2 linked regions of the Luteolibacter sp. Y139 genome follow. The protein of the gene in region 1 interacts with the protein of each later gene in a pairwise test. Links are inferred from orthologs where the notes say so. Each region holds a gene or a part of one and is shown in the gene's direction. Other genes may lie near its edges.

Region 1 (15,700 bases):
GGCAGGACTACTTCACCTCCGGGGACGTGGATCTCTGCGACATCGCCCGGGTGACCCAAGGGCGGATCTTCGCCAAGTCCGGCAAGAACGTCGCCCGGCTGAAGAAGGCTGCCTATCTCACCCAGCGCTTGGGGGATGAGAACAACAAGCCGGTCACCGCCCAACCCGGTGCCCGCTACGTCCTCACCGGCTGGGCCTACGTCGAAGGCACCGCCGTTCCCCTCCTTCGCACCGCCCTCCGCGTGGTAGCCAGCAGCCGTCCCGCCATGATTCAGTACGAAGCCGTTCACCAGCAGCTCGAACTGGCTCCCAAACCCGGCTGGCAGCAATTCCGCATCGAATTCGATCTCGGCGATAACCTCGAGCGCACACCCAGCGACGTAACCGTCGAGCACCGTCCTGTCCTCGACCTCACCGGCCGGGAAATGACCCTTTCCCTCGACTCGCGTGGCAGCCAAGGCTCGGTCTTCTATCTGGATGATCTTTCGCTGCAGGTGAACCCTCAGCCGAAGCAGTGAAGGAACACCCCCGAAGCGAGCGAAATGGGTTTCTCGATGAACGCGATCCGCCCCTTTTTCGCCGCACTTCTGCTGCTGACGGCAGCCAAGGCCGAGACTGCACCAGAACGTGTCGTCTACAAGACCATCGGCACCCGCGAGCTGACCCTTGAAGTGGATCGCCCAGCGGCTTGGACCGCCGCGGACAAGCGCCCGGCCATCGTCTTCTTCTTCGGCGGCGGCTGGACAAGCGGCAAGCCGGAGCAGTTCCAACCCCAAGCCGAACACTTCGCAAAACGCGGACTCGTTTGCTTCCGCGCCGACTACCGCGTGAAATCGCGCGACGGCGTGTTGCCCAGCGCCTGTGTCGAGGATGCGCTTGATGCCATGCGCTGGGTCCGCAGCCACGCCGCCGAATGGAGCATCGATCCCGGCAAGATCATCGCCGCGGGCGGATCCGCCGGTGGCCACCTCGCCGCCTGCACCTTTCTCGTAAACGGCGGCGACGCAGCGGTATCACCAAAGCCGAATGCCCTGCTCCTCTACAACCCGGTGGTCGACCTAACAGAACTCGGGAGCACCAGCGACAATGGCCTGACACGGGGACTCGAAGAAGCCGAAGCCCGCCGCATCTCCCCCGCTCTTCTCGACATCAAAACCCTGCCTCCCACCCTCGTGATGGTCGGCACCAAGGACCGCTTCCACCCGCAGATCCGCTCCTTCGTCGACAAGTCCGTCGCCGCCGGAGCCAAGGTGGAAATCTTCGAAGCAGAAGGCCAGCCGCACGGCTTCTTCAACAAAGCCCCGTGGCAGGAAAAGACCACAGCCCAGGCGGATGCCTTCCTTGTCCGCCTCGGCTACTTGGAAAAGCCATCGGAACCTTCGGCTGCCCGGCCGGATGAAAGTCCCTCCGGCAAACGCGACTAGTGAAGCCGGTCTCCCATTATCCTGTAGCATGAATTCTCAATTAATCGCTCTTCTGCCGCAGTTAGTACCGCTGGCAGCTCAATGGGCCGCAAAACAGGAGCTCCGCATCCTCCAGGATGGTGTTCCTCTCTCCTCGGTTTCCTTGGCCGACGCCCGCCTCATTGGCGTTGAGTTCCCGGAAAGGATCCGCTTGCTGAAGATCGATGCGATCCCGGTTCCAGAGGATCCAATCCTCGCGCAAGCAGCAGCGGTAGCAGAACTCCTTACTCCGGCGACCGCAGGGCTCACGATCAGGCATGGCATCTTCATTCGAAGTGATTGCTGGAATGACCGCCGGCTTATCGCCCATGAATGTGCTCACACTGCCCAATATGAGCGGATGGGCGGAATTGAGCAGTTCCTCGCTCAATATCTCAGAGAGTGTATCGAGATCGGATATCCGGCAGCACCGATGGAGCAGGAAGCCGTCGAGGCAGAGAACTTGATCGGAGAGTAGCACTTCCTGCTCGGCTGGGTTCTGCGGAATTCCTCATTCCCATCCCCCGCCCCCACCGTCCATCCTCCGCCCATGGACGTTCTGGCGAAGGCACGGCAAGTCATCGAGATCGAGACCGAAGCGCTGCAAGGAATGGCGGCGCGGCTCGACGGCGGCTTCACCCGCGCCGTGGAAATCCTCAAGGACACCCTCGACCGCCGCGGCAAGATCGTCGTCGTCGGCATCGGGAAGTCCGGCAACATCGGCCACAAGATCGCCGCCACCCTGAACTCCACCGGCGCCACCGCCGTGGTCCTGAATTCCCAGAACGCCCTCCACGGTGATCTCGGCATCCTCTCCGATGGCGATGCCGTGCTGATGCTCTCCTACTCCGGCGAAACCTCCGAGCTGCTCGACCTGTTGCCGCACGTGAAGCGCTTCGATGTCCAGGTCATCGCCCTCACCGGCAAGCCCAGCTCCACCCTCGCCGATCACAGCCACGTCACGCTCGATACCTCCGTCGACCGCGAGGCCTGCCCGCTGAATCTCGCACCGACCTCCTCCTCCACCGCCATGCTGGTCATGGGCGACGCGCTCGCGATGGTCCTGCTGGAAGCCCGCGGCTTCACCGAGGAACAATTCGCCCGCTTCCACCCCGGCGGCGCCCTCGGCCGGGCACTGCTCACGAAAGTCTCCGATATCATGCGCGCCGGCGACCAACTCGCCCAGGTCCTCGAAGGCGCCACCGTCCGCGAAGCCCTTGTCGCCATGACCAAGGCCCGCTCCGGTGCCTGCGTCGTCACCGCCGCCGACGGCAAGCTGGGAGGCATTTTCACTCACGGCGACTTCGCCCGCTGCTATCAAACCGACCCCCACGTCGGCGATCGCCCGGTGGCGGAATTCATGACCCGCAGGCCGATCAGCGTTTCCGCCGATTCGCTGGCGGTAGAGGCGGTACAGACCATCGGCTCGCACCGCGTGGACGATGTGGTGGTCCTTGATGCCGAAGGCCGCGCGGTCGGGCTCGTCGACACCCAAGACCTCGCCCGCCTCAAGATCGTTTGAACACCTCTTCGCTCTTGATTCCTTAAGTTTCCCGAAGTAATCAGGTCCGCGCGCATGGCGAGGACCCCCAAGAAGAAGATCCGGCTCGGCTCCACGACGGGAAATGCCCGTCGCAAGCGCCGCCAGTCTTTTTCGGAAGTCTTGTCCCGCGCGAATGCCCGCGCCCACGAGCGGATCAACCGCCGCCTGAACCAGCGCGAGCTCAAGCACGTGCGCGCCGCGATCGCAGGCACCGCGGTCCTCGGCTACGAGGATCCTCCCACGGGGATCCTGACACGCCTGATCCGCTGGACCCTTGGCCTGCTCCTGCTGCCGCTGTGCTGGATCAGTACGTGGACCTTCTTCCAGCAGTTCAGCGATGCGGCCCAGACCCGCTTGTTCTGGGAAATGCCCGCCTTCTGGTACTTCGCCACCGGCGTGCTGCTCATGACCGGCTGGTTCTTCTCCGGCCTGCTCCGGTCGTTCTTCCTCTACCTCTACGTGCTCGGCCACGAGCTCACCCACATCCTCTCCATTTGGGCCTTCCAAGGCCGCGTCAGCGACTGGGGCGTGAGCCTCGACGGCGGCTACGTGACCACCGACAAGTCGAACATCTTCATCGCCCTCTCGCCGTACTTCGTGCCGCTCTGGGCAGCGCTCGGCGTGATCGTTCACCTGCTGTTAGGCCTGGCCTTCGACCTGCCGCCGGTAACGGACAAGATCCTCTTCGGCTGGGTCGGCTTCTTCTGGGCCTTCCACCTCTTGTGGACACTCTGGATGATTCCCCGCGACCAACCGGACCTGCGGGAGAACGGCACCTTCCTCTCGCTGGTCATCATCTACTTCGCCAACCAGCTCGTGCTCGCGGCCCTGCTGTGCGCGGCGGCCAAGCCGATGGGCTTCACCGAGTACGGCCAGGAGTGGGTGGCCAATGCAGCTCGCACCATGGAAGGCGCGCTACAGGTGATGAGGCAGATCCGCTACGGCTCTTTCTAACGAGCTAACCTAACATCTTCACGCACGCCAGCAGCGCGGAAGCGACCAGCAAGCCAAGCGCTGCCCCGCCCAGGACTAGGTCTGGCGAAGTAGTCCCCGGCCGGTGCGTCGACGACGACCTTGGAAACACCACCGCGGCGTAAACCATCCCCGCGATCAGACCGCCGGCGTGGCAGGCATTGTCGATGAAGTGGCGGAACACATAGCCAAGCACACCCGTCATCACGATGCCCGCGAGCAGACGCTTGCGGGCACTCTCCGGCACCAACCGCCGGTGCATCGACTCGAACACCAGCAGGAACCCGAGCAGCCCCATCAGCCCGCCTGAAATACCGACCGATTTCATCGCTAGGAAGCGCGCCGACGCCTCGCCGCCGATCCACATCGAGAGCAGCAGCACCATCACCATGTGCGGCCAGCGGGCGAAGCACTCGACCCGCTTGCCGAGGTAGACCATGGCCGAGGCATTCATCAGCCAGTGCAGCCAATGCCCGTGAAGGAAGGGCGCGGTAAGCAACCGCCACCACTCCGTCACCACGCCATCGTGCTTCGTCAGGCCCGCCTTCGCGATCGTGATCCCAAAGGTGTCGAACGAACCGAAGCTCAGCACATAGTTCCACACTCCGAGCAAGGCCCTGGCTCCCTCCAATCCATGCCGGGCGTTGTAAAATTGGAGTTCGGCAAGGAACTGGACAATCCCCACCACTGCCATCAGCCAAAACACCAGCCGGGTGACCGGCGCTTTCTGAATCGCTAGCCAGGTCTCGAAACGCAGCACCTGCGCGTCCGCCGCCATCTCACCGGCCGCCCAGCGCTTGGCTCGCTTCAGGCGCTTGTGCCCCTGATACCACGGGAGAAATCCGAGGATGAAAAAGAGGATCAGCGCTAGGCCCACCGACCCGCTGGCCAGAATCCGGCCGGTCGTGAAAAAGCTCCACAGCACCATCACGGCGAAAAATCCGCCGAACATCGTCATCTGCCGCTTCCCTTCCTCGATCTCCCAGCGCGCCCAGCGGATGCGGGACTCGCGGAGAGCGGAATGAAGCTCGGGGATTTCCTCCGGCAGCACGTAGCCGCGCGCCTCCGGCGTCCACACCAGATCGACCCGCGCTCCGGCATCCTCGACGATGGCCCGGGCAAGCTCCTCGAAGCCATCCACCTGCATGCGCCGGCCCTTGCGATCCACCCAACCCCAACCGGGACCGGCTTCCGGGAAGGCGTCTTCGCGCGCCCAGACGGGAAGCTCGGCATCAGGGGTCATGCTGGGGCGAATCAAGCGCGGTCCGTGCCGGTGGCCAAGGCGAAATCCCCGCCAAAAAAGAAGGCGCGGGGCTCTTCCGCCACGCGCCTTGCTTGAAAAAGGTGATCTGCCGCTTACTGCCCGGGAGGCTTCTCCTCGGCGGGCTTCGTTTCCTCGGGCTTGGTCTCCTCGGCCGGCGTGCTTTCCGGCTTCGACTCGGCTTCAGGCTTGGTTTCCTCAGCCGGAGTAGGGACAGGCGCCGGGGTCGGCGTCTCGGTCGGCACCTGCACCGGCGGCGTCACGGCCTCCGGCGTGATTGGCTTCTCTTCCTTCGCCGCTTCCTCGGCGATCGAGGCGGGCTTTTCCTCCACCTTTGCTGGCGGCGTCGGCACGGCAGCCTGCAAGCTCAGCTGGCTGGCGTTGCGCTTTCCGATGAGAACGGCCAGCGCGAGCGTGATCACGAAGAACAGCGTGGAAAGATAGACCGTGGCCTTCTGCAGCACGTTGGTCGTGCGGGCGCCGAAAAGCTGGTCAGTCGTGTTCGAGCCGAACGCGGCTCCGAGGCCCTCGTTCTTCGGACGCTGCATCAGGATGATCATGCTCATCAGCAGGCAGACGATGACAAAAACGAACAGCAGCAGGTTGATGCTGATGCCGAGCAGGGTGCCGAGAACGGTCATGGGGCGCGCACTATAGGGGCGACCTCCCCCGTGTAAAGCCGGGTTTTTCACGGGAAAATCAGGGGAAAAACGGCCCGTTTTCTCCTCCGGAAAGCATGACTGAACTTCGCCCTTGGCAGTTTGCAAACCCGCTCCAAGCTCCACCCCACAATGATTGCACGGCTGCGCGGCAAGGTGCTGGAGGCCTATCCCAACCGTCTGGTGGTGGACGTGAGCGGCGTGGGCTATGAGGTCCACGTGCCGCTCTCGACCTTTGACCGGCTCCATCCCTCGGAGGGTTCTCCCGTGGATTTGCGGACCCACCTCCACATCCGCGAGACCGCCCACACCCTCTACGGCTTCGCCACCGAGGAGGAGCGGGACCTGTTCCTGCTGCTTATCGACCGCGTCAGCGGCATCGGCCCGGCCATCGCCATGGCCATCCTCAGCGGCATGCCCGCCGGTCGATTCAAGGCCTGCGTGGCCAATGGCGACACCGCCGAGCTTTCCAAAATCAAGGGCCTCGGGAAAAAGACTGCCGAGCGTATCGTGCTGGAACTCAAGGACAAGGTCGGCGTTGCCGATACCTGGCAGGAAGTCGCCAACGGCCAGATGGCCCCGGCCACCGCCGATGCCGAATTGGCGCTGATGGCGCTCGGCTACAAGCAGGTCGAGTCGCGCAAGGCGATCCGCCAGATGCTCGACGCACTTCCGGGTGCCTCGGTCGAAGAATTGGTCCGCGGAGCACTGCGGTCGCTGCAATGAGCCTCACCCTCGATCAAATCCGGGCCGCACTGCCGGAAGGCGGGCTTTTCGAAGGAAACTGGCAGTACTCGCCGGAGCCGCTGAAGCTTACCAAGGCAGAGGGCCGTTTCCTCCGGTCCCTTGGCCATCCGCTGGCCCAGTTCCAACGCGCCTGCGACGACCTCTACCGCCGCAGCGCCACGGGAAAGATGCCCCGCTGGATCTCCGAAGTGCTCGATACCGGCAAGCCAGCCTGGATGGCCGACCTCCAGCGCCAAGCCAGCTTCCGCGACGCCATGCCGCGGGTCATCCGCCCGGACCTGATCCTGATGGAGGACGGCAAGTTTTCCCTGACCGAGCTCGACTCCGTCCCGGGCGGGCTCGGCATCACCGCCTGGCTTTCCCGGACCTATGCCGATGCGGGCTTCAAGGTGCTCGGCGGGCGCGATGGCATGCTGGTCGGCTTTTCCTCGGTGCTGCCGAAAGATGGCACCATCCTGATCGCCGAAGAGGCCGCCGATTACCGCCGTGAACTTGAATGGCTCGCCCGCGAAACCGGCGGTGGCCGCACGGTCGAGTCCGCCGAGGAATACCAGCCGGACGGCCGCGCCCTCTACCGCTTCTTCGAGTGGTTCGATTGGGAATCCGTTCCCGAGGCGCGCCATCTCGCGGAACAATCCGCTCTCGGCGAAATCCAGCTCACCCCACCCTGCAAGCCGCACCTGGAGGACAAGCTCTGGCTCGCCCTGCTCTGGACACCTGCCTTGAAGCCAGTCTGGGAAAAGGCACTCCGCGGCAGCCACCTGTCGCGAGTCAGGGACATCGTCCCCCACGGCTGGGTGGTCGATCCCGCTCCCCTTCCACCCCAAGCCGCGCTTCCCGTGCTCGGCGTGAACTCATGGGACGAAGTCGCCTCCTTCAGCCAGAAGCAGCGCCGCCTCGTTCTCAAGATCAGCGGTTTCCACGAGACCGCCTGGGGCTCGCGCGGCGTCCACGTCGGCCACGACATCTCGCAGGCCGATTGGACCGAACGTATCAAGATCGCCACGGACGACTTCGACCAGCAGCCATGGATCATGCAGTCCTTCAGCGAAGGCCGCCTGATCGAGCACCCGGTCTTCCGCGAAGACGGCAGCGTCTATCAGATGAAAGGTCGCGTCCGCCTCTGCCCCTACTACTTCACCGACGACCAAGGCCGCACCTCCCTCGCCGGCGCACTCGCCACCCTCGCCCCCGCGGACAAGAAGAAGATCCACGGCATGCGCGATGCCGTGCTGCTGCCGTGCGTGGTTGAATAGTTCATGACGGCTCGGAAAATTTTCGTTCGTCTCATCGCCATCATCGGCTTGGCATGCCTGTTCGCCTTGGCCTTCCAGATCCTGGAGAGCCGAGAATCGAAAACCCGGCGCTATTTCTCCGACAAAGAGCGAGTCTCGGAGATGACCGCTCTTTTCCACCGGCTCGAATCGGCAACGCCATCCGAACTCGGCCTGATCAAATTGGAAGAGAAGCTCGGCTTCCCCCAGTCATGGAAACTTCCTCGCTCCATGGTGCCAGCGAACCTTCAGAGCTTCAGGAAAGGTGAAGATCTGCCGTTCGTGGGCATCGGCAATGTCCTCGTGCACTTCGGCCCGGACGGCAAACTGATGGCGATTGAGTGTTTCTCCTCTCGCAACGGTTGCTTCATCCACCGCGATCCATCGATGACTCTTCCGCGGAACTTCGATTCGAAAATCCCGATCCGGACCGTCCCACCATGCATCACGGCGTGGTCCGAAGAAATCTGACCTCAATCGATCCCCATGTCCTTCCGCATCGCCATCACCATCTTCACATGGCGCACGTCGTTCTCCTTGCTCGACTCGTTGTCGAAATTGAGCCCGTAGGGCCAGAAGTGCATGCGGTCGGCATGAAGCACCGCGTCCTTGCCATCAAATTCACGAAGCTGCTCCAGCGCATGCTTCCCCGTCCACAGGCCCTCCTTGATGTTCGACTGCCAGTTCGGATGCGTGCCAATTCCGAGCGTGTGGCCGATCTCATGCAGCGCGACCCGGGTGCTGATGGTGCCGCCCCAATTGATCCACCCGTTGTAGTTCGCATCCGCCGTCGGCGTGCCGGGACTATTGTTCGCCGTGAGCTGTTTCTTGAAGCTGCCAATCTTGTTGTAGAGCGCGACCGCCGCGTCCATCGAATCCACGATCCGCTTCTTCCGGTCCTCCGGCCATTTCTCACTTCCGCCGGAAAGCTGGTACTTCAGGTCGTTCCGCACCTTCTCTTCCTTTGCCGCCGGAGCTTCCGCAGCCAGCTTCTGCTTCACGAACTCCTGATCGGCAGCACTCAGAAACCTCAAGCGCACGGATAGCTCCCCGCCGTCCTTCTTGCGAAGCACCACCGCTTCCGAATTCGCGCGCAGATACTCACCCTCGATCGGCCGCCCATCATTCGAAACCCACGTGCGGGTTTCTCCGGCGGTCGCGACGAACACGGCGGAAGCGGCCAAAAGGACGAGCGGGAAGGTCTTCATGCGAGGCGGTCGATTCTCCGGCAAAACCGGCCTCCCGCCATGATGTTTCGGCCGTTCCGGCGGATTCACACCGGTCGTGCGGAATTGGCAGCGCCCGCTGGGAAAGCCGCCCATTCATCTCCCACCCCTACCCACCTGCGTAGTTCGGACCGGCATGAACGATTTTGTGTCAACTCGGTTCGCCCCGCGACACTCCTTCATGCATTGCCCCTAAAAAGGCATGCTTAGACCAAAAAGAGTGAAAATTGCACCACTCGATTTTGGGAAATCCACCAGACCCCAACAGAACCCACAAGAACCCCGTGAGAACCCAAATCCACTTCCCTTTGAGCACTCGTCGTGCCCTGCTCCTGACTGCTGCGGCCCTTCCCTTCCCCGTTTGGGGCGATCTGACATGGAACGCCGCCGGCCCCACCAACAACTGGGGCACCGAAGTCGGCAATACCAACTGGCTGCCCGGCAACGTCACCTGGAGCCAGAATGAGAACGCCATTTTCAACGGCACTCCCGAAACGGTGACCGTCACCACGGCCACCACCTTCAACGACATGACCTTCGGTGCCGGTGGCTTCACCATCGCCGGCGGTGCCGGATCCTTCAATCTGGCGAATGATCTGGCGAGCACCATCACGGTGACGAATGCCGCGGACACCGCCACCATCGCCGAGACCATCGCCAACAACACCGGCGGTCTCAGCTCGCTTACCAAAGCCGGGGCCGGCACCCTGTTCCTGAGCGGTGCCAATACCTACACCGGCCAGACCCTGGTCACCGCAGGCACGCTGAAACTCGGCAACGGCGCCGCGACCGGCGCGGGCGGAGCAGCGGCGGAAACCATCGTTTCCAGCGGCGCCACCGTCGACCTGAACAGCCAGGCCGTCACCACCACCGAGATCTTCCGGATCGCGGGTACCGGCGTCGGCAATGGCGGCGCGATGATCAATACCGGCGCGGACCAGCTCAACTCCATCAATCGCCTGGAACTCACCGCCGACGCCACGATCGGCGGCGCCGGGCGCTTCGATATCCGCCCCGGCACCACGCCGACGCTGGATCTGGCGGGCAACACCCTGACCAAGATCGACGGTAACCAAGTCTCCTTGGTCGGCGCCCAAGTCACCAACGGCAACATCGTGATCAATGGTGGTATCTTCAGCATCGAGACGACCACCGCCGTCGGCGGCACCGGAACCATCACCATCAACAACGGCGGATCACTCGGTGTGTGGGGAAACGTCAGCCCGAACGTCACGCGCCCGATCGTGGCGAATGCCGGATCCCAGTTCTACAACCTCAACAATGCATCGTCCATCGATAGCAATATTACGCTTAATGGCATGGTCACCTTCCTGGGTGGTGCGAACCAGACCTACCTCGGCGTCATCTCCGGAACCGGAAACATCAACAAGACCGGAACCCTCCTGACTCTGGGCGGCGCGAACACTTTCACCGGTGCGACAATCGCCACCGGTGGCACCCTGGCGCTCGACTACTCGACGAGTGACACCAGCAAGCTCTCCGACACGGGCGCGCTGATCCTCAACAACACCACCCTTCAAATGACCGGCTCTTCGGGATCCCATGTGGAACTCGTCGGCCCCGTCACCATCAACGGTGTCTCGAACATCACACCCAACGGATCCGAATCTCGCCACGATCGCCCTCGGCAACTACGTGACGAACGGCTTGCTGAACGTCCAATATCCCGACTTGGCGACGACGACGAAACCGAACAACGCTCAAGGCTACCTCCCCCACACCTTGTTCCAAGGTGCCGGATTCGCCGCCAACGACGGCACCGGGAAAATCGTCGAGGCGTCCGGCGTCACCTACGTCGATGTCACCAATCTGTCCTCGGGCACGAAAGTCATCCCCTCGGCCACCGGATCCATCGTCCGCACCATCGAGGGTGACGGCACCGCCGGCAATATCCTGCTGAGCGACCCCACCACGGAGGTCCATACCGTGCTACACACCGCCCTCACGGCCACCACCGTGGACTTCGGTGGCCAAACGCTCCGGCTCGCCGCTGACGGCGAACTGATCTCCGGAACCGGCAGCTCGGTCGTCACATTCCAGAACGGCTCGCTGACCGCTGGTGGCGCTGCCGATACCCCCGGCACCATCTTCCTCGCCAACGCGGGAGCGAACGCCCCGGTGGTCACCGCGAAAATCACCGACAATGGCAGCGGCGCGGTCTCCCTCAAGACTGCTGGCAATGTCACCATCGGCAACACCGTGGCCGCGAGCACCAATAACTTCAGCGGTGGCACCACCGTGACCGGTGGCACGCTCACCGTCGCATCGCCCATCACCGCAGGAGCCAAGTCCGGCCTCGGCACCGGACCAGTGACGGTGAATCAGGGCGGCAACCTGCGCATCCTCACCGCCAGCACCGCCAATGCCCAGAGCTACGCCAACAACATCAACCTGAACGACGCCACGCTGACCTCCGAGGACGGGGTGGTGACTTACGGCGGCACCATCACCCTGAGCGGCACCAACACCATCAATGCCTACTATGCTGACAACAAGAGTGCCCTCTTCACCAACCCCTCCAACTCCATCACTGGCACCGGTAACCTGGTAGCCACTGGCACTTCGATCGTCTTGTCCGGAGTCAACACCTACACCGGCACCACCCGTGCCGCGACCGGCAACCTGCAGTTCGACAAAAGGGTGTCATTCTACAATGACACCCCGGCCAGTTGGACCGCCGCCAACCTGATCGTCAACAACGCTGCAACTGCCACCTTCGCCGTCGGCGGTGCTGGAGAGTTCACCGCGGCGGATCTCGATGCCTTCAAGTTACTCGGCACCACCACCGGCGGCTTCCTGAGAGGCTCGAACCTCGGGATCAGCACCACGAATGCAGGCGGCTCCTTCACCTATGCATCGGCAATCGCCAACCCCAACAACGGCATCAACACGCTCGGCGTCGCCAAGCGCGGCACCGGCACGCTGCTGCTTTCTGGAGCTAACACCTACACGGGTACTACCTCCGTCTTCCAAGGAGTGGTGGACATCAGCGGCAGCCAGTCAGCTGGCGGTGCCTTGGCCATCGGTGGCGGGACCACCCTGCGCATCATCGGCACGGGCATCCTCGGTGGCGGAACGCACACGGCCGCGATCGCCAATGCCGGCACCTTCCAGCACGCCTCCAGCAGCAACCAGACCTTCTCCGGAGTCATCAGCGGCGCGGGCGCCTTCCTGAAGGACACGAGCAACAGCACCGTGACCTTCACCAACAATAACACCTACACCGGTGCCACCACGGTGAATGCCGGCACGCTCACCCTCTCCGCCCAGCACCGGACATCGTCGGGCTTCAATGTCGGACCCGGCGCGACATTGTCCACGACCACGAACAACATCTTCACCGTCGACCACGGCACGGCGATGGATAACGCCCGTCTGTTCACGGTGAATGGCGGCACGCTGTTGTTCCCCAACTCCGGCGACAACCGGATCGGCAACGTCACTTTGCGGAACGGCGCGACTTGGACCTCCAACCGCACCCTCGCCGCCTGGGACTACCTCCTGGCGAACACCTCGACGGGGCCAGCGACGGTCAAGGTCGAGAATACCGGCGGCAGCACCTTGCCATCAGTGATGAACGGCACCGGCGGCATCCACCTTCAGGGAGTGCAAAACTTCGACGTGGCTAATGTCACCGTCTCCTCTGCCACAGACCTCACCGTCAGCATGATCTTGGGCGCCCAAGGCAATATCGGAGGTGCCGTCGGCGGCATCAACAAGACCGGCACCGGCACCATGACGCTGGCCGCCACCAACACCTACACCGGCGCCACCACCGTCGTGGTCGGAACGCTCCTGGTCAACGGCTCCACCAATGCATTGAGCGCTACCAGCGTTTCAACAGATGCGACCCTCGGTGGCACCGGAACCGTCAATGGCACGGTCACCGTGGCGGCCGGCGGCATCATCGCCCCCGGCGCCAATACCGTGGGCACGCTCACCACTGGTGCCGCCACCATCGACGGCATCTACGCTTGTGAGATCAACGGTGCCACCGCCGACAAGCTCGCCGTCACCGGCAACCTCGACATCGACGGCGCCTCGCTGAACGTCACCGTCCTGAGCGCTCCGACCCAGCCGGAGTACATCCTCGCCACCTACACCGGTACCCGCACCGGCACCTTCACCGGCTTGGCTGAAGGCGCCACCGTCACCCCCGGCTACACCATCACCTACGCCACCGCAGGACAGATCAAGCTGGTGACGGCGCCCTCCGGCCCGAGCTACACCTCATGGGCATCCACCTTTACCCCGAATCCGGGTGCCGCAGGCGTGGACTTCGAAACGACGGCTTCCAGAACGGCACCGAGTTCATCCTCGGCGGCTCGCCGGTCAGCGGCTCGAACAATCCGAAGATCTACACCTTCACCGCGGACAGCGATGATGTCGGCACTGACAAGGAGCTGATCATGACCATTGCGGTTCCAGTGGGCACTCCCGCCTTCACCGCCGGTGCTCCCGCCACTGCGAGCTTCGCTGGCTTCGGCATCGCAGTGCAAGGCAGCACCACCCTGTCGTCATTCCCGCTGACGGTGACCTCGGTCGCCCCGATCACCACCAACCTGCCCGCTCTCACACCGGTAGGCGGAGTCAGCTATGAATACCGCTCGTTCAGCCTCGGCGGATCGAACGGTCTTCCCGGCAAGGGCTTCCTCCAGGTGAGCGTCACCAATCCGTAAGCGGGACCACTGCTTCACATCCCCCGGTCGCTCCAGCGGCCGGGGGATTTTGCTTTCCAGCCGTCGGGACCATTCGCAACCATCGGCCAATGACTCCCGCATTCCGGCGTCGCTTCGGTGTCCACACGCTTTTCATCGTGTTGACCGTGGCCGTGGTCGGGATCATCGCGATGATCCGATCGGTCGTGAGTTACGAGGGAATGGCCCATCGTGATTTCGGAACACCCGCGCGGATTGCCACCATCGTCGAATGGTTCGGGCGCATCGAAAAAAGGCCGGCGACAGACTTCGTCGCGGTCACCGACGAACCCGAAATCTTTGGGTTTCCAGAAACCCGGGTGCTCCCTGCTTCCGCGATCCCAAAGGAATTCGTCGACGGCCTCTGGGGAACGTCGGGGCATTCAAGCGGCATGGCGTTTGCCGATTGGTATAGCGTGCTCGCCCATTACGACGAGCAGCACCAACTTCGCGCGATCGAATTCTACGGCTCCAGATATGGAGCCATCGTTTCGCGAGATCCTGTCCTCCGCCCCAAGATGGGAGGAGAGCTCCACCAACTTGCCGGAGCCCCTGTCTTCATCACGGCCAGGATTACCGGCGAGCCGGATTGATCGTGCTCGAAGTCGAGCATGAGGGTCCAGCCGAGTCCACGATCTCGCGCGTGCCATGAGGCACAATCGCCACGTGAGAAAATCGCCACACCGAAGATGATGCACTACCTCCGGTGGTCTGAGCCTATGCGAGCGGAGCATTAACTCTACCCATCTAACATCACTCTTCGAATGACCACCCATTGCCTTCGCCGTTCTGGCATTTCAAAGATCGCCTTCGCTCTTCTCGCGGCCTCCTCCCTCGGGTTACCGGACTTCGCTTCCGCAGCCACCCCCGCCAAGACCGTCAACGCCGCGGCCACACTCGCCTACAACATCAAGTCGCTTCACCACAATCTGGCCATTCAGAAGGCCTACATTGCTTCCACCTACGTTTACGTCACCCAACGCAGCGGAGGCACGGTCTACCTGTCGCGCTGCCTGATCAGCGGCAACAACGCCACCTATCAGGACGAGATGACCCTGACCAACTGCGGTCACGGCCAGACGCTGGACATGTACACCTACAACGACATCAACTACCTGTACGTGAGCTCCAAGGCCGATCCGGCCACCACCGAATACTGGTCGCTCCAGGTAGCCCGGACCCTCTACACCGCCGGTGCCACCGTCGACTATTCCGATCTCCACCGGTTCACCTACATGAACTACGCCAACAAGACCGGAGCCCGACTGGGCACCACCTATCGCGTGGATGCCGGCGGCAATAGCACCCACACCGCCTTCCGCGTTCAAACGGAAGGAGGAACGGTCACTTGGTCGATCTACGATACCGTCGATCTGAACCAGTTGCTGGACGGCAGCACCCAGGTGCAGATGGACAGCGACGCCGCACAAAATGCCTGCGTCTCCAGCTTCACCCAGAGCGGCTCGGACATCATTCGCCCTAACGGCTCCTTCCAAGGCGCCGACCTGCTCGGCTCCACCGAGATCTACACGAGCGGAGGCGCTCAAGGCGAAACCCCATCGATCGCCATGATCAGCAACACCGGCGCCTACAAGTCGCTCGTCAAGATCACCAACGTCGGCAATCACGAGATCGAGGGCGTGCAGACCAAGAACGGTAACGTGTATTTCGTCATCGTCCCGGACCCCGACAACAAGCAGAGCACACAGAAGATCTACTGCGTTTCCGATAGCATCTTTTGAGTGCCGCCTCGCCGGCTGGGGATCTCCGGGACAGCCCGGAGATCCTGAAATCGATGATGCCCGTGAAGGCGATCTGCGCAAGCCACCTCAGGCTTGCTGGCTCTTCGGACCGCGGT
Region 2 (15,662 bases), on another replicon or contig:
CTGCTGGCAATCGAAACCGCCGGCATGTTGCTAGGCCCCTGGTCGCTATGGAAGAGCCTGCGTCACGTGAAGAAACACGGTCCCGGAGCCCGTCCCGTGGAAGAAGTCCCGGTGACGATGCCCCCGGTTCCCGCAGCCGACCTCGCATGACACCTGATCTCGTCCAACCGCTGCCACTCGCCACCACCACGACGAGCCGGCGCTGGCTTCACGCATGGGACGTGCTGGTCTTGCTCACCCTGCGCGACCTCAAGGCCCAGTACAAGCGCTCCTTCTTCGGCTTCGGCTGGGCGCTCGGCAGCCCCATCCTGCAGTTGATCATCTTCTCGACGATCTTCCGCAATGTCCTCGGTTCGCAGATCCCCCACTACCCCTGCTTCGTCTACATCGGCGTGCTGGTGTGGGGCTGGTTCCAGGGTGCCCTCGGCCAAAGCACCGCCCTCATCACCGGAAATGCCGCGCTGGCCCGCCAGCCCGGTTTCCCGCTGTCGCTGCTGCCGCACGTCACCGTGAGCGTCCGCCTGTTCCACTTCGTCGTCGCCTGGCCGCTGCTCTTCGGCCTGATGTGGTATGAGGGCCTGCGTCCCAGTTCCGCATGGTGGGCGCTGCCGATTCTACTAACCTTGCAGTACTTCCTCGCCGTCGGACTGGCCTATCCGCTCGCTTCGCTCAATGCGCTGCATCGCGATACCCAGCACATCGTCGCCGTGCTCCTGCAACTCATGATGTTCGTCACTCCGGTCTTCTACGACATCCACGTCGTCCCGGAGGAACTGCGCCAGTGGTTCTACGTGAACCCGATGACCCCGCTGCTGGAAGCATGGCGCGCCGTGCTGCTTAAAAACGAATGGCCGGACACCCACAGCCTGTGGGTCCTGTCCGCCGTCGCATTGGTTCTCATCGTCGGTGGACGGAGAATCTTCATCGCTCAAAGCCACCGCTTCGTGGAAGAAATGTGAACGCGTCCCGAATCACCGTCGACTCCGTCGGCAAACGCTACCGCCCCCAAAGTTCGTGGAAAGCGCGCCGCAAGGAGATGCCGTGGGCACTTCGCGACGTCACCTTCCACGTCGGCCCCGGCGAAATGCTCGGCATCGTCGGCGCCAATGGCGCGGGCAAGTCGACCCTGCTCCGACTGTTAGGCGGCATCGGCCGCCCCACCGAAGGCAAGATCTCCACCAATGGCCGCCTCGGCGCCCTGCTCGATCTCGGTGGCGGCTTCCTCGGCGACCTCACCGGCCGCGAGAATGCCATGCTCGCCGGCGTCGTTGCCGGACTGCTGCGCCGCGAAATGAACGAGCGACTCGATGAGATCGTCGCCTTCGCCGAACTCGAAGACTTTATCGATGAGCCGGTGCGCACCTACAGCACCGGCATGATGATGCGCCTCGCCTTCTCCGTGGCCGTCCACACCGACCCCGAAATCCTGCTCGTCGATGAGTTCCTCTCCGTCGGCGACCTCGCCTTCCAGGCCAAGTGCCACGCGAAGATCACCGCCATGCGCGAAGCCGGCTGCGCCATCGTCATGGTCTCGCACGGCATGGATCAGGTTCGCGATCTCTGCGACCGCGCCCTCTGGCTGAAGCCCGGTGAAGTCGCCGCCTTCGGCAGCGCCGACGTCGTCTCGAATCTCTACGAGACCGAGATGCGCATGGAAACGCTGCGCCGCACTCCCTCCGGGCCGGGTCGCAAGCTCGGCAGCGGCATCGACCTCGTCCCGCGCGAAAACCGCTTCGGCACTTTCGAGATGGAAATCGTCTCGGTCGATCACCCCGCATCCATTCGCTCCGGCGAACCGCTTGCCATCACCCTCGGCTACAAGGCCCCCAAGCGCATCGATTCCCCCGTATTCGTCGTCTCCATCACTCGCGAGGACGGCACCGTCTGCCTCGACACGAATACCCTCCTCTCCCGCACCGAAGTCCCGGATCTAACAGGCGAAGGCAAGCTCCGTTTTCTCCTCGACCGCCTCGACCTCGCCGCCGGCCAATACTTTCTCGATGTCGGCGTCTTCGAAAACGAGTGGAAGCACGCCTACGACTATCACTGGCATGCCCACCCCCTCATCGTGAACGGCGCCCCCAACCACAAGGGCCTCGTCGCTCCCCCCAGCCGCTGGGAGATGGTGCGGTAGCGGCCCTCGGAGACCTTCACTCCCAGTGAGGCGTCGGCACCTTCGTCGACTCGATGAACTCCAGTCTCGTCATTGAATCCGGGGGCGTTTCCTTCTTCGTCGTACCAGTGGCAACGCGCCACGCGGTTTCGATCGTCTTGGAACGAGTGCTGAACGGGAAAAGGTTTGAAAACTCGTCTCGGCTTACCACTCCATCCTGATCGCCATCAAGCATGCGGAAGAGAACGCGCCGTTCCTTGCGGAGATCCTTCCCTTTCTCAAAGGAGGATAAGGAAGGAAGGGTCCGCGCCTGAATCCACGAGGTGAAGTCAAAGCCCTCAGGCACTTCAAGACGCTTCCAGGCTGAGTCGATGCTCTTGGCACTGGCACCCGGCAACCACATCGCGGCGATCTCGGACCTCGTCACGATCCCATCTTGGTCCGTATCGAGTTCAATGAACGCCTCGGCTCGGTCCGCCCAAAGCCCCAGGGTCTTCGCGACCGCCTTCATGTTCCTCGCGGCACGCAGCTCCGCTTCGTCCAGCATACCCGACTCGTCTGCATCGATCACCGGGAAGGCAGTCTCTCTCTTCACCAGCGCCGGATAGATCGCACTCCACTCGTCCAGGGAAAGCGCGCCATCGTCATCGCCATCGAAGTGTCGGAGAAGCACCGGGATTCCTGACCCGATTTCGAAGAAATACGCACTTCCCTGGTCGGGCGAGATATTACCCGTCGTAGGAGACGAAAGGAAATCATCCCACGGTGCGCCGACGAGGAGGCTATTCCCATCCATCGCCATCGAGAAGCCGAAGGCATCACCCGTGGAAACGTCGCCATGCAGGGTGATTTGCTCGCTCCACGAGCCATCTTCCATCTCGAAGAGATGGACCGACCCAGGCACGATCGGCGCGGAATTGTTATACTCGGCAAAGAACTGCGGCGCACCCACCACCGCCAGCTTTCCCTCCAACGCGACCGCACTGCCGAAACGGCTTTCAAATCCAGCCTCCGGGCTCGTTAGCGTTTGCTGGAGCGCCCACTCGCTCCCCTCGTGGCGGAAAAAATAAGCCCGCTCATCACGGGGCGCACCGATCAACATCCCATCGCCATCCAAGGCCACGGCTGCCCCGAAGCGATCGGAATGCTCGTCTTCCGCCCCAAGCACCCTCGCCTCTTTCTCCCAAGCCCCGTTCTTCTCGACGAAAAGAAACGCCCTTCCCTGGTTGCTGGTCGCGTAGCGGCTCGGCGCCCCGATCAACAGCCGGTCGCCATCAAAGTCGAGTGCATGGCCGAAGGAATCGCCGCTGCGATAAGGCGGATAAGAAGGGTAAGTCTCATTCGCCTCTAACAGCGCGATCTGCTGCCACTCCGATTCCCCGTTCCGGGCGAAAACGAATACCTTCCCATCGCTGCTGAACGACCGGTAGTGGATGAAGGGTGCGCCCACCGCGACCCGCCCTTGGCTGATGGCTACCGCAGCGCCGAACTTGTCGTCGGCGACCCGGACACTGGGAGTGAAGCTTTCCTCCAGGCCCCACGTCTCTCCATCGTGGCGGTAGGCAAAGGCCCCCTCCTCCGACCCGACGACCACCAGGTCACCCTCGATCGCCACCGCCAGGCCGAACTCGATGGCTCCCGGATCTCCCAGATCAGAAAGCCGGCTTTCCAAGGTCCATGATCCGGACTCCCGGGAGAGAATGTAGGCGCTCCCTCCCCGGTAGTCGTTCACTCCGCTGTCATCATACGGCAGGCCGATCACGCAGCGATCCCCATCGATCGCGACGGCAGTGCCGAGGTAGGATTGATCGCCGCCGTCCGTGGGTCGGAGCACGGCTTCGGGCTGCCACGTGCCGCCGCTGCCCGAGAATACGTGGACGCACTCGGCGCCATTGATCGTGTAGTTCGCGTAAGACCCTGCGGATCCCATGCCCACCAGAAGGTTCTGACCGCCGAGGACCAGCGGGAAACCGAAGGTGTCGCCCTGGTACCCATTCGGCGCGAGCAAGGGCTCGCTCTCGCTCCACGCATTCCCGCTCCTCTGGAAAAAGTGAACGCTGCCCGCTGGACTCGGCGAGTAAAGTTCCCAACCGGGTGCCCCGACGATCGCCTGCCCCCCATTAAGAAGGACCGACCGGCCGAAGCCAATGACGCCATCCATCGCTGGGCTGAGCCGGCCTTTCATCGACCAGCTTCCGCCGCTCGCCGTAAATTCAAAGACTCCGCCTTCATAAGCCCTGCCCGGCCCATCCGCGAGAGGAGCACCCACCAGCAGCGTGTCACCCTCCAGCGCGATCGCAGAGCCGAAAGCCGCATTGTAGCCCGTACCGGTCGCCCGGATCATCTGCACGTGAGACCAGTTCCCAGCGCTCTTCGTGAAAGCATGGACACTTCCTTCCATCATGCCGCCGCCTTCATCGTCATCCGGCGCGCTCACGATCGCCCGATCGCCATCCAAGGCCACTGCCGCGCCGAAGAGGTCCTGATCCGCGCCATCGGGCGCGATCAATTTCGCGGTCTGATTCCAACTCTCGCCCGACTTCTCGAACACGAAGGCACTGCCGTGGAGATCGGTATTGGAAGGAAAGTACGCGGTATCCCCCGGTGCACCCACCAATAGCGTGGTGCCAGAGACAGCCAAAGACCAACCGAAGTCCTCGCGCGCAGTACCCTCCGCCCCGGCGATCACCGTCCGCAGCGTCCATGTGCTGCCGGTATGGGTGAAGACATGCACGCCGCCCCGCATCGCCGTGGTATCCCCGCCCGCCACAAATCCCGGAGCCCCGATGAAAGCGGTATCTCCCTGAAGCACCACCGCCGCGCCGAAAGTTTTATATCCAATCCCACCGTCGTCGCTTGGGGTGAGCCAGGCTTCCTGCACCCACGCCCCGCCATTCCGCCGGAATACATACACGCTGCCCGAGTGCTCACCGCTCAGGGTATTGTCCTCCGGCACCCCCACCAACGCGGTCTCGCCATCGAAGGCGAGCGCCCTGCCGAATTGATTGTGCGAATCCCCCAGCCCGGGTTCTGCCATCTCGATCTTCTCCCGGTAGGTCGTGATCACCGGATCGACGGTCACCGGGTAAGTGGCACCGTGGTCATTCACGGCAATGAGGATGTCGCTTCCAGAGGCCTGCATGGTGGCCGGCAAGGCATCGCCCTCGGCATCCCACACCTTGAGCCCCGAGTAGCAAAGCCGCGCCACCCCATCCGCAGATCGCAGCAGCAGATCGCTGCTTTCTCCGGCAGCTTCCGGCGTCATACCCGCAAGCTTCACAGTCAAGGAAAGCCCCTCCTTTGCTCCTCCCGGCGGCCGGGCCACGGTAAAGCCGTGCTCGATTCCCTCGGCACGGTTCTCAAACCATTCCACCAAGCCATCCGGGTGCCGGTACTCCGCACGCGTGCCGTGGGTCGAAATCATGCTCCCTTCGCCAGCGGACGCGCTGGTCATCGCCAGATTCCAGTCACCTCTTCCAGAGGGTCGGATGGATATCCCTTGGGGCTTGAAACGCACCGTCAACCGCTGCTTCGGATGATGGGCATAGTAGGAAGCCTGCTCCGTATCCCCCTCCATCGGGCGGATGCTTCGCCGGGCCGCGCTCAAGGCCTCCCACAGATCACTGGGAATTTCGCCACCGGCTTTCGTCGCGCCCGCTGCACTCGTTGAAGGGGCGGCGCTCGCCTGCGTTCCTTCCCTTGCAGCCGGAACCATCGCGGCAGAAGCAGCCCCGGGCGATGCGATCCCCTGCCGCGACTGGGTTCTCGCGTAATACCCGCTGCCCAAGGCCAGCAGCATGATAAACCCGACTGCGAGAGCGGAGTTAAGCGAAGGAGTTCTCTTCATCTTGAGTTGAGCGGCATCCGGTGCGAGCCGCTCGGAACAAAGGGAAGAAGATCACTCAAGTCAACCGGCGAGACATCTCACCTCCCGGTGCAAAACGCCGCCCGACTCGATTCCGTGCGCCTTGGAAAACGCCTGCCTTAGGACCAGACCGGCGGGCAAAAAGCACGTCACTGCCACCGCCAGTTGAACACCACCTCGATATCCGGGTGCAAACTGTGGTGCACCGGACAACCGTTCGCCGTGCTCTCTAACAAACGCCGCTCCGGATGATCCGCCGGCAGCGGCATATCAAGATCCACCTCCAGCTTCGCGATGCGCCGCGGCGTTTCGGTGGTCATGTATTTCCTCACCGCCACCTTCAGCCCTTCCATCGGGATCTCCTTCCGTCTCGCGACGATGCCCATGACCGTCGCCATGCAAACACCAAGTCCAGTGGCCACGAGATCGCTCGGTGCAAACGATTCGCCGCGACCATTGTTGTCCACCGGCGCATCGGTTTCGATGACGGTGCCGGAAGGAACATGAAGGGCGGAGCAATGAAGGTCGCCCTGGTAATCGATCTTGATTTCAACCATCGGAGTCGGTGCCGTCTTCGGCAGGAGTGTTTTCCGGTGGCGGCGGGACTTTGGCAAGCACCACCCGGAAGCCGTAGATGCTATCGCGGAAATCCGGCGGCTGGGTATTCCGCGCGCCGATGTAGAGGTTCTGCGGCTGGTAGGTATTCCAGCCGCCGCCACGCAGCACGCCTGAGGCCACCGTCGGGCTGTAGTTGTCCGAGACCCACTCGTGGACGTTGCCGCAGAGATCGTAGATGCCCAGTGCGTTCGGCGGAAAAGAACCCACCGGCGCGGTCTTTTCATATCCGTCCTCGTAGTTCTTGATCGTGCGCTCCGCCGGGATGCCACGGGCCTTGGAAGCGCTCGCATCCGCGAGATTCGCGATCGCCGGCCCCGGCGGCGGCCACGCCACTCCCCACAGGAAAACCTTCGCGCGAAGCGAGTCGCGCTTCGCCGGGGAAATGTCCACCTGCTCCTTCAGATCCGCCATCAGGCTCCACTCGTAGTCGGTGGGCAGGCGATACTCGTGCACCTGCGTCAGGCGCTCCTGCTTGCGCTCCACTTCGGTCAGCCACACGCAGAAGTCCTCCGCATCCTTGCGGGAAACGAACACCACCGGATGATCCGGGCCCTGCTGGAAGTCGGTGGATGGGCTCGGAAGATTCCGCGCGCGGACAAAAGCATCGTAGTCCTTCACCCGCGTCTCCCAGATGGAAGCCATCAAGTCGGGACCCAGCGGGATGAACTTCATCCCGAGCCCGTTTTCCCACGGCTTGTCCATCACCACGCTGTTGTTCAGCTGGAGCTTGAGATGGAGCTCCAGCGTCTCGCCACGCTTGAGTGTCACCTTGCGGGACAGCGGCTTGTAGCCTTCTAACAAAACCAGCAGCTCATTGTCGCCGGGCTTCAGGGACTCGATCGCAAGCTGGCCATTGGTGCGACCCACGTTGTTGGTGAAGGCCGGATCGGAAGTCTTCATGAACACCTCCGCCCCGGCAGGCTCGGTGGTCAGCACGATCCGCGCGAAGGCGATCGGCTGCACGCGACAGCGGAAGGGCCGCAGGTTCTCCTTCTTTGCCCGCTCGCTGAGACCGGGATTGGAAAAGGCGAGGTCCATCAGCGGCAGCGCCTCATGGTTCTCCGTGAGCAAGCCCGCCCCGATGCTCTTGGACGCAAGCCACCAGCAAAACTCCTTGGCCTCGCCCTCGCTGGTCACCGCGATCTTGCGCTTGATCTGCCCCTCCTCGACCTCGACGAACTCAGCCGCATCGGCCGGGCGCTCCTTCTCCGCCCGATACGCTTCCCACTGTTCCTGGCCGACCGGCTGGCGGCTTTCATGCCCCTCACCGACCGGGCCGTATCGCTGGCCGAGATGATCAGTCCACGGTTCATTCGGCTGCGGTGGCGAGAAGACCTTCAGCTCCGCCTCTAACAAAAGCGGCTCCTCCGCCGCCGACGCCGGCACGATTGCCTGCAAGGGCACCGGGGCAAAGCCATCCTTCTCCAGACGGAATGACACCTGCTCGCCGACGCGGGCGGAGATCAAGTCCGTCGGCGTGGTGCCGAGGATTTCCCCGCTGGAGTCGATGACCATCGCCCCCTCGGGTCGGCTGTTCACCTTGATGAGCGCAGGCACCGGATCTTTCGGCAGGTTTACTCCGGAAGACTGCGGCGTGGGATCACCCGAAGAAATCAGGCTGCCGAGTTCGCCGGAGAAATTCATCCACGGGCTGCCCTTGAAAACCTCCCACGTGCCGACCACCAGCGCGGCAGCCGTCATCACAGTGGCAAAGAAAGCTCCGACCGGTCGACGCCGCTTGCGGCGCTTCCCTTCCTGCAGGCGCTTCAGTGCATCCGCCAGATCACCGGCAGAGGAAACGCGGCGCTTGGAAAGCTGCGGCTCGCAGACATCGCAGATGATCTGGTTGAGCGCGAGCCAGCGCTTGCGCTCCAGCTTCGGCGGCATGTCGTCCGGCAGTTCCGGGAAATCCATGCGGTCCTTCCCGCTGGCGATCTCATACAAAACCTTGCCCAGACTATAGACATCCGCCTGTGCCGACCCCGGACCTTCCGGCGGAACGAATCCCTCGGTGCCCACAAAGGTCCGCTGGCCACGCGTGGCGACCAGCCCGATGTCCGCCAGCTTCGCCTTGCCGCCCACGAAGATGACGTTGGCCGGCTTCACGTCGCGATGCGCCAGGCCATTGTCATGCAGGTGCCGCAGCGCCTCGGCGAGACGCACGCCGACATCCACGCAGAATTCGGTATCCAGCCGCTTGCCCGGGATGCGCTTCACATCGCTGCGCAGCGTCCGGGCCTCATACTCAATGGGGTTGATCTCGCGCCCCGTGAGCACGTCGTCTCCCAACTCCATCACGTAGTAGTAGAAGGAGACGCCATCGACACTGCGCCCGACGTGGAGAATATTCACCAGCCCCGGATGATCGCGGGAAATCGGCTCGAACTTCAGGATACCCTCGAACTCGCGCTCGAAGCTCCGTTCGTCCTCAAAGTCCTCCCGCCACACGACCTTCACCGCGCGCAGGGCACCGGTCACCCCGCGGGCGAGCCAGACTTCTCCGTAGGCCCCGCCGCCAACTTTACGCAGGACCTCGTGGTCGGGTATGACCGGATCAGGGCGCGGCCTACTCGTCGGCATCCTCCTCGAGTCGGGCGAGTTCCTTTTTCAAGACGGACCCCACGCGGTGCTTCGCGAGGTATACTTGGGCCATGCTCACGTTGAGGTGGTCCTGGACCTTCTTCGCGTCCCACTGACGGACGACGTAGCAGTCGAAAATCTGGTACTGTTTGGGCGACACCTGCGCTTTCACACGGGCTAAAGCGGCGTCGGCGACGTTCTTTTTCCATTCTACATCCCAAAGGCGTGACAGCATGTCCCCCTTCGGGTCTTCGAAGCGGTCGATGACGGCCGTCTTGCGGTCATCCTCCCATTCCCCGCCGGCCATCGCCGTGTCCTTCTTGCGCTTGCGGAACTGGTCGTTGATCCGCCAGCGGGTCATGTTCATCAGCCACGTTTTGAAGGAACCTTGTTCGGGATCGTAAAGTTTCTTCTTCGACTGCTTGGCGATGGAAAGAACCGTCTCCTGCACGCAGTCGTGCGCCTCGTCCGGACGCAGCCCCGCCTTGATCGCCACCGCGTAAATCAGCCGCCAGTAGGTCTGGTAGAACTCGTCCCACGTCTTCTGGTCCTCCCAATTGTCCAGCCGCGCGATCAGGCTCTTGCGAGTCTTCTCGTAGGCGGCGGCGAGCACCTGATCGCGCTCCTTGTCGTATTCTTGGTCGGACATCGGCCTCCCCTTACCATACCGGCGCAAGGGTGTCTTTCACCGAGTTCGCCAGCCCTTTTCGCCCTAGGGAATTTTGTTCATCGTCGGAGATAGTTAAGAAAACTTAAGGAACAATCTTGGCATTTACAGAAGTCCCCGCGGTGTCGTAGCTTTTTGCGCTGTTTATTGCTTTCTCCTGTCCGGAGCACCCCCACCGGATCACCCCACGGAGCGAGTCCCCCCATGCCCTCAGCCCCCCCTGATACCAATCCGTCACGCCAGGTCGAACGGATCCGCGAAATACTCGTGGGTCGACAGATGGAAAGCGTGGAACGACGCCTAGACCGCTTGGAAGCGAACCTGCGCCCCTTGCCGACCCAGGCGGGTGGAGACGTGTTCGAAATCGGCCTGGCCTCCTTTGAAAAACGGCAGGACGAGAAGTTCGCCGCACTGCGCGATGAGATCGACGCCGAAAAGGCGCGCCGCGTGGAAGAGACCCATCGCCTCGCCGGCCAGATCCAGGCTGCCGCAAGAAACCGCGCCGACTCCGGACTCGAGGCCCAGGTGGAAATCGAGCAGCGCTTCTCCCGGTGGCTCGACCACTGGAACCAAGGCTTCCGCACCTACCTCCACCAGCGCGAGGAGCACTTGATCTCGGAACTGCGCGGCGAGCTGGAAAAGACCCGCGAGTGGGTAAAGGCGAACGTCGAGACCTCCGCGCGCGGAGGGGCCGAACAAGCACGCCTTCAGGAATCCTTCCTCCAATTGGCCAATGCCGCCCGGGCCATCGCCGAAGCCGCCGCGCTCCAAGCCGGCCAACCGGGAGGTGCGCGATGACCACCGCCATCCCCCCGCTGCCCGCCCCTCTCGAAGGCGTCACCGGCCACTCTTCCCGACCCGGCCTTTCTGTCGAAAGCTTGCCGGTGGCTGGCAATCTGCCGCCGGAAACCCCGCACCGGACTCCGCTTCCCGAACTCGGCAATTTCGCGCGCTTCACCGCCGACGAAATGCCGGTGACGCCGAAGACGCCGCCGATGCCCAGCCCTCCGAAGGACTACACCGACGAGGACCTGCGCGACGCCATCGCCCCTCTGGTAGCCAGCGCCATGACCGGTGAGTCTTTCCGCGACGATGCCTCGCTGGAAGCCATGCTGCGCTCCACCTTCCGGCGCGCCTTGGCAGAGCACCAGAGCGGCCCGTTCCAGCAGCCCGGCTTCGGCCACCGCTCCATGTGGCGCCTGCAGGCGCTCTTCACCAGCCGGACCTACGACGAAGTCGTCTCCGACAAGATCCGCCGCTTCCACGTCGAGGAAGTCTACCTGCTTGATCGCGACAAGCTCTCGCTCATCTCCTACGCCAGCTCGAATCCGGTCCGCCATGCCCATCCGCGGAAGGTCGGCTCGTTCGCACGCCAGCTCGCATTGCGGGTCCGTGACGATACCGGCGCACTCATGCTCGGCTTCGAACTCGGCGACGGCCGCCGCACCCTCGTTCGTTGCGGTCAATTCTCCCTGCTGGTGGCCGTGATCCGCGGCGACGTGAATGACCTCGTGAAAGCCGACCTCGATTTCGCGCTCAAGCGGGTCGAAACGCGCTACCGGATCGAATTCGTGCAAGGCCACCCGCTGCTTCAGGAGCTTCAGCCACTTCTGGAAGAGTGCCTGCTGATCCATTCCCCCGCCGGCCCCGCCGCGACGTAAGTTCTTTCTCACAAGTTACTCGTCCCTTGACCGGGGGGGGCTTGAGCCCTACGCAATCCCCGAACACATGGGATTTGACACATTAGGCCTCTCCGACGCCGTCCTCGAAGCCGTTACGGAGTCGGGCTACGAAAACCCCACTCAGATCCAGGCTCAGGCCATACCGCTGATCCTGGAGGGGCGCGATGTGATCGGAGCCTCGCAGACCGGCACGGGCAAGACTGCGGCCTTCGCGCTGCCCGCGCTGAGCAAGATCAAGCCGCTCGGCAAGCCGCAGATCCTGGTGCTGGAACCCACCCGCGAGCTGGCCCATCAGGTTGCCGAGCAATTTGAGAAATACGGCAAGCACACCGGCCTGAAGGTCGCCCTGCTCTTCGGCGGCGTCGGCTTCGGTGATCAGCTCAAGGCCCTGCAAACCGGTGCCGACATCGTCGTCGCGACCCCGGGACGCCTGGTCGACCATTTCTACCGCGCCACCATGCGCTTCAACGAGGTCAAGATCCTCATCCTCGATGAAGTCGACCGCATGCTCGACATGGGCTTCCTCCCGCAGGTTCGCAAGATCGTGAATCTCTGCCCGTGGGAAGGCCGTCAGACCCTCTTCTTCTCGGCCACCATGCCAGCGGCCATCCAGACCTTCGCCCAGTGGTGTCTCATCAATCCGGTCAGCGTGGAAATCGCCCGCCGTGCGGTCGCTTCCACCGTCACCCACGCTTTCTATCCGGTCTCGATGGACCAGCGGGACGATCTGCTGATCGCGCTGCTCGACAAGACCGATTACCACTCGGTGATGATCTTCACCCGCACTCGCAAGGAGGCCGACCAAGTCTGTGCCCTTTGCAAACGTGAGGGTCACGAGAAGGTCGCCGCCATGCACTCGGACATCGGCCAGGTCGACCGCATGAAAGCCCTCGCCGGCTTCAAGAGCGGCGAATTTGAAGTGCTCGTCGCCACCGACGTGGCCGCTCGCGGCATCGACATCTCCGGCGTCTCCCACGTCATCAACTACCGCGTCCCGGAAAACGCCGAGGACTACGTCCACCGCATCGGCCGTACCGGCCGCGCTGAAGCCGAAGGCGACGCCTTCACCATCCTCACTGCGGACGAACTGGAGTATGCGAAGTCGGTCGAGGTCTTCATCGATCAGAAGATCAAGCGCCAGAAGCTGGAAGGCTTCGACTACATCTACACCGCGCTACTCGACGATTCTCCGTCCAAGCCCATCCGCAAGAAGCCGATGGGCGGCAAGAAGAAGCGGAGGTAGCATCCGCCATGAGCCAGACTGGGAAGCAGGATCTCGACGAAGCTCTCGCAAGTTCGGAGGCCCTGCAAAAGCAGCTGGACGCTTGGGAGCAGCGACTGCGGGTAAAGACCCGGCTCTGTGCTGGCTTGGCAGTGGTCTTCTTCATCGCGGCGGGAGTCATGCTCTGGCTGTTTTTTGAGGTTCCTGCCAAAGCTGAAGAAGCTGCTGGAGCAGCAATCGCTTTCGGATTGATCGCTATCTTCCAAGGAATCATGGCCCTCTCCTCGCGCTCGCAGGGCAATGCGGTAAGGACCTTGTCGAGAAGCTCTGAACGTTAAGGGAGAACCTCGATAATTGCTCACGATCATGCGCGTCCTCGCCATCGACCCCGCAGTGCGAAACACCGGCTACGCCGTCGTTGAAGGCGACGGGCACAAGGCCCACGCCCTGGCCTTCGACGTGATCTCGATTCCCGATCGCCTCCCCCAGTCTGCCGCACTCGCAGCAGTCCGCACCCACCTGCGGAACGTCATCGAAAAGTACCAGCCCGACGAAGTCGCGGTGGAAGGCATCATCTACGTGCAGTCCCACCGCACCGCCATCTCCATGGGTGCCGCCCGCGCCGCCGCACTCATCGCAGCCGCTGATGCGGGCCTGAGCGTATACGAATACGCGCCGATGAAGGTGAAGATGGCCGTCACCGGTAAAGGGAAGGCCGACAAGCAGCAAGTCGCCTTCATGGTCCGCGCTCTGTTAGGCCTTTCTGAAACCCCTCCCCACGACGCCGCCGACGCCCTCGCAATCGGCCTCGCCCATCTCCAGGCATCCGACCCCCTGAAGGCCAAAATGCTCGAACGACGTCAGGTATGAAAACCGTCCATCTAGGCACCAACATCACCTACGAAGACGGCCTCAAACAACAGGACGCCGCCGTCGACGCTCTCCTCAACGCCACCGGCGAGGAAACCCTCTTCCTGTTAGAGCACGCACCCGTCTACACCATCGGCCGCCTCCGCGATCAGTCCTCCCTACGGGACACCGCAATGCTTCCCGCCCCCGTCGTCGAAACCAACCGCGGCGGCCAAGCCACCTATCACGGCCCCGGCCAACTCGTCGGCTACCCCATCCTCGACCTGCGCGAACGCAATCGCGACCTCCACGCCCACCTCCGCGGCATCGAGGAAGCCCTCATTCTCACCTGCCGCGACTTCGGCATCCCCGCTGGCCGTCGCGAGGGCCTCACCGGCGTCTGGGTAGAGAACCGCAAGCTAGCCTCCATCGGCGTCGGCGTGCGCAAGTGGATCTCCATGCACGGCTTCGCGATCAACATCACACCGGAATCGCTGCTACCCTTCTTCGCCATCACGCCCTGCGGCATCGACGGCGTGATCATGAGCAGCGTTCAACAAGAAGCCCGCAAGCCGGTAAGCGTTGCGGACTTCGCGGACGCCTTCGTGCCGCACTTCGGAAAGCTCTTCGCCCGCGCGTAGCCGGACCATAAGGGGTGTCGACGTTTCGTCGACGCGGTGTGGACGGAACGCCCACACCCCTCAACGCCCCATCAGACCTTCATCACTTCCTTCTCCTTCGCCACCACCAGCTCGTCGACAATCTTCACATACTTGTCGGTCAGCTTCTGCACCTCGGCCTCGTGATCCTTCTGGCCGTCCTCGGTCAGCAAATTGTCAGCCTTCATCTTCTTCGCGGCATCCATGCCCTCCTTGCGAGCACTGCGGACGCGGACCTTCCCCTCCTCGGCGATCTGCTTGATCAGCTTCACCATCTGGATACGCCGCTCCTCGGAAAGCTCGGGAATCGGAATGCGCAGTGAAATACCAGCCGCCGCCGGATTCAGGCCCAGGCGCGACTCGCGAATCGCCCGCTCCACGTCCTGAGTCGTCGCCGGATCGAATACCTTCACCTCCAGCAACCGCGCTTCCGGTGCGGTGATCATCGCGAGCTGTTTGAGCTTCATCGTGCTGCCGTAGCTGTGCACATGGACATCGATGTTTTCGACCAGGCTGGGCGAGGCCTTGCCGGTGCGGACCGTGGCGAACTCGTGGTGCAGGTACTCCACGGCCTTTTCCATGGCCTCTTCAGTCTCAAGAATAGCGGTTTCCGGATCCATTGCGGGAAGGATTTGTTAGAAAGTCAGGCGAGCACGGTTTCCTCGCCATCGACGATGGTGCCGATCGATTCCCCGCGCAGCGCACGGGTGATGTTGCCCTCTTTGCCGAGATCGAAAATCACGATCGGGATGTGGTTGTCCATGCACAGGCTGAAGGCGGTGGCGTCCATCACCTTGAACTGCTTCGAAATGCAGTCATGGAAGGAAACACGGGAGAACTTCTTCGCGTCCGGATTCTTCTTCGGATCGGAATCGTAGACACCGTCCACCATGGTCGCCTTGAAAACGACATCCGCACTCATCTCGCTGGCACGGAGCGCGGCGGTGGTGTCGGTGGAGAAGAACGGGCTTCCGGTGCCGGCGGCGAAAATCACCACCCGGCCGTCGTTGAGATGTCGCTCGGCTTTCCGGCGGATGAAGGTCTCGGCGACGTTCTTCATCTCGATCGCCGACTGGACCACGCAGGTCACACCGTGATGTTCCATCGAGCCCTGGAGCGCCAGCGAGTTCATCACCGTGGCAAGCATGCCCACATAGTCGGCCGTCGCACGGTCCATGCCGCGGGCACTGGCAGAGGCACCGCGCCAGAAGTTCCCGCCGCCGACCACGATCCCTAACTGCAAGTCGCCGGGAGCCAAGGCCTCGCGCACCTCTCGCGCGATCCGTTCGACGATCTCCGGTGAGATGTTATCGGTGCTGCCGGGTTCTCGGAGGGCTTCCCCGCTGAGTTTAAGGATGGCTCTCTTGTAGCGGGGTGGGGACGAACTCATTCGATGGCTGGCGTTGC

What was found.
Region 2: the proteins of ruvA (region 1) and ruvC interact in binary tests that used the Escherichia coli proteins (3 or more experiments, as listed by UniProt). The link is inferred for Luteolibacter sp. Y139 from one-to-one orthologs.

Annotation. Positions count from the first base shown.
Region 1 is NZ_JBBUKT010000011.1:151,621-167,320, reverse strand. What follows is about bases 5,032-7,806. They hold ruvA (Holliday junction branch migration protein RuvA), read left to right. Parts: upstream 5,032-6,009; coding sequence 6,010-6,603; downstream 6,604-7,806. Other genes in these bases: WKV53_RS23170 (hypothetical protein), read left to right, coding at 6,600-7,806; secG (preprotein translocase subunit SecG), read right to left, coding at 5,314-5,859; WKV53_RS23185 (rhomboid family intramembrane serine protease), read right to left, coding at 5,032-5,200. Also shown: WKV53_RS23210 (hypothetical protein), read left to right, coding at 1-518; WKV53_RS23205 (alpha/beta hydrolase), read left to right, coding at 555-1,424; WKV53_RS23200 (hypothetical protein), read left to right, coding at 1,453-1,920; WKV53_RS23195 (KpsF/GutQ family sugar-phosphate isomerase), read left to right, coding at 1,993-2,964; WKV53_RS23190 (hypothetical protein), read left to right, coding at 3,019-3,939; more of WKV53_RS23185, read right to left, coding at 3,944-5,031; more of WKV53_RS23170, read left to right, coding at 7,807-7,880; WKV53_RS23165 (hypothetical protein), read left to right, coding at 7,884-8,369; WKV53_RS23160 (zinc metalloprotease), read right to left, coding at 8,372-9,106; WKV53_RS23155 (autotransporter-associated beta strand repeat-containing protein), read left to right, coding at 9,433-11,019; WKV53_RS23150 (beta strand repeat-containing protein), read left to right, coding at 11,072-13,552; WKV53_RS23145 (hypothetical protein), read left to right, coding at 13,555-13,824; WKV53_RS23140 (hypothetical protein), read left to right, coding at 13,962-14,435; WKV53_RS23135 (helveticin J family class III bacteriocin), read left to right, coding at 14,607-15,584; WKV53_RS23130 (DEAD/DEAH box helicase), read right to left, coding at 15,672-15,700. UniProt on the Escherichia coli protein: The RuvA-RuvB-RuvC complex processes Holliday junction (HJ) DNA during genetic recombination and DNA repair.
Region 2 is NZ_JBBUKT010000002.1:252,489-268,150, reverse strand. Bases 12,129-14,865 are described here. They hold ruvC (crossover junction endodeoxyribonuclease RuvC), read left to right. Parts: upstream 12,129-13,113; coding sequence 13,114-13,617; downstream 13,618-14,865. Other genes in these bases: frr (ribosome recycling factor), read right to left, coding at 14,309-14,865; lipB (lipoyl(octanoyl) transferase LipB), read left to right, coding at 13,614-14,237; WKV53_RS06065 (hypothetical protein), read left to right, coding at 12,777-13,085; WKV53_RS06070 (DEAD/DEAH box helicase), read left to right, coding at 12,129-12,768. In the rest of the region: WKV53_RS06115 (glycosyltransferase), read left to right, coding at 1-150; WKV53_RS06110 (ABC transporter permease), read left to right, coding at 147-959; WKV53_RS06105 (ABC transporter ATP-binding protein), read left to right, coding at 956-2,134; WKV53_RS06100 (EF-hand domain-containing protein), read right to left, coding at 2,151-5,690; WKV53_RS06095 (OsmC family protein), read right to left, coding at 6,128-6,535; WKV53_RS06090 (SUMF1/EgtB/PvdO family nonheme iron enzyme), read right to left, coding at 6,528-9,176; WKV53_RS06085 (sigma-70 family RNA polymerase sigma factor), read right to left, coding at 9,163-9,825; WKV53_RS06080 (hypothetical protein), read left to right, coding at 10,048-10,641; WKV53_RS06075 (hypothetical protein), read left to right, coding at 10,638-11,504; more of WKV53_RS06070, read left to right, coding at 11,572-12,128; more of frr, read right to left, coding at 14,866-14,875; pyrH (UMP kinase), read right to left, coding at 14,899-15,645.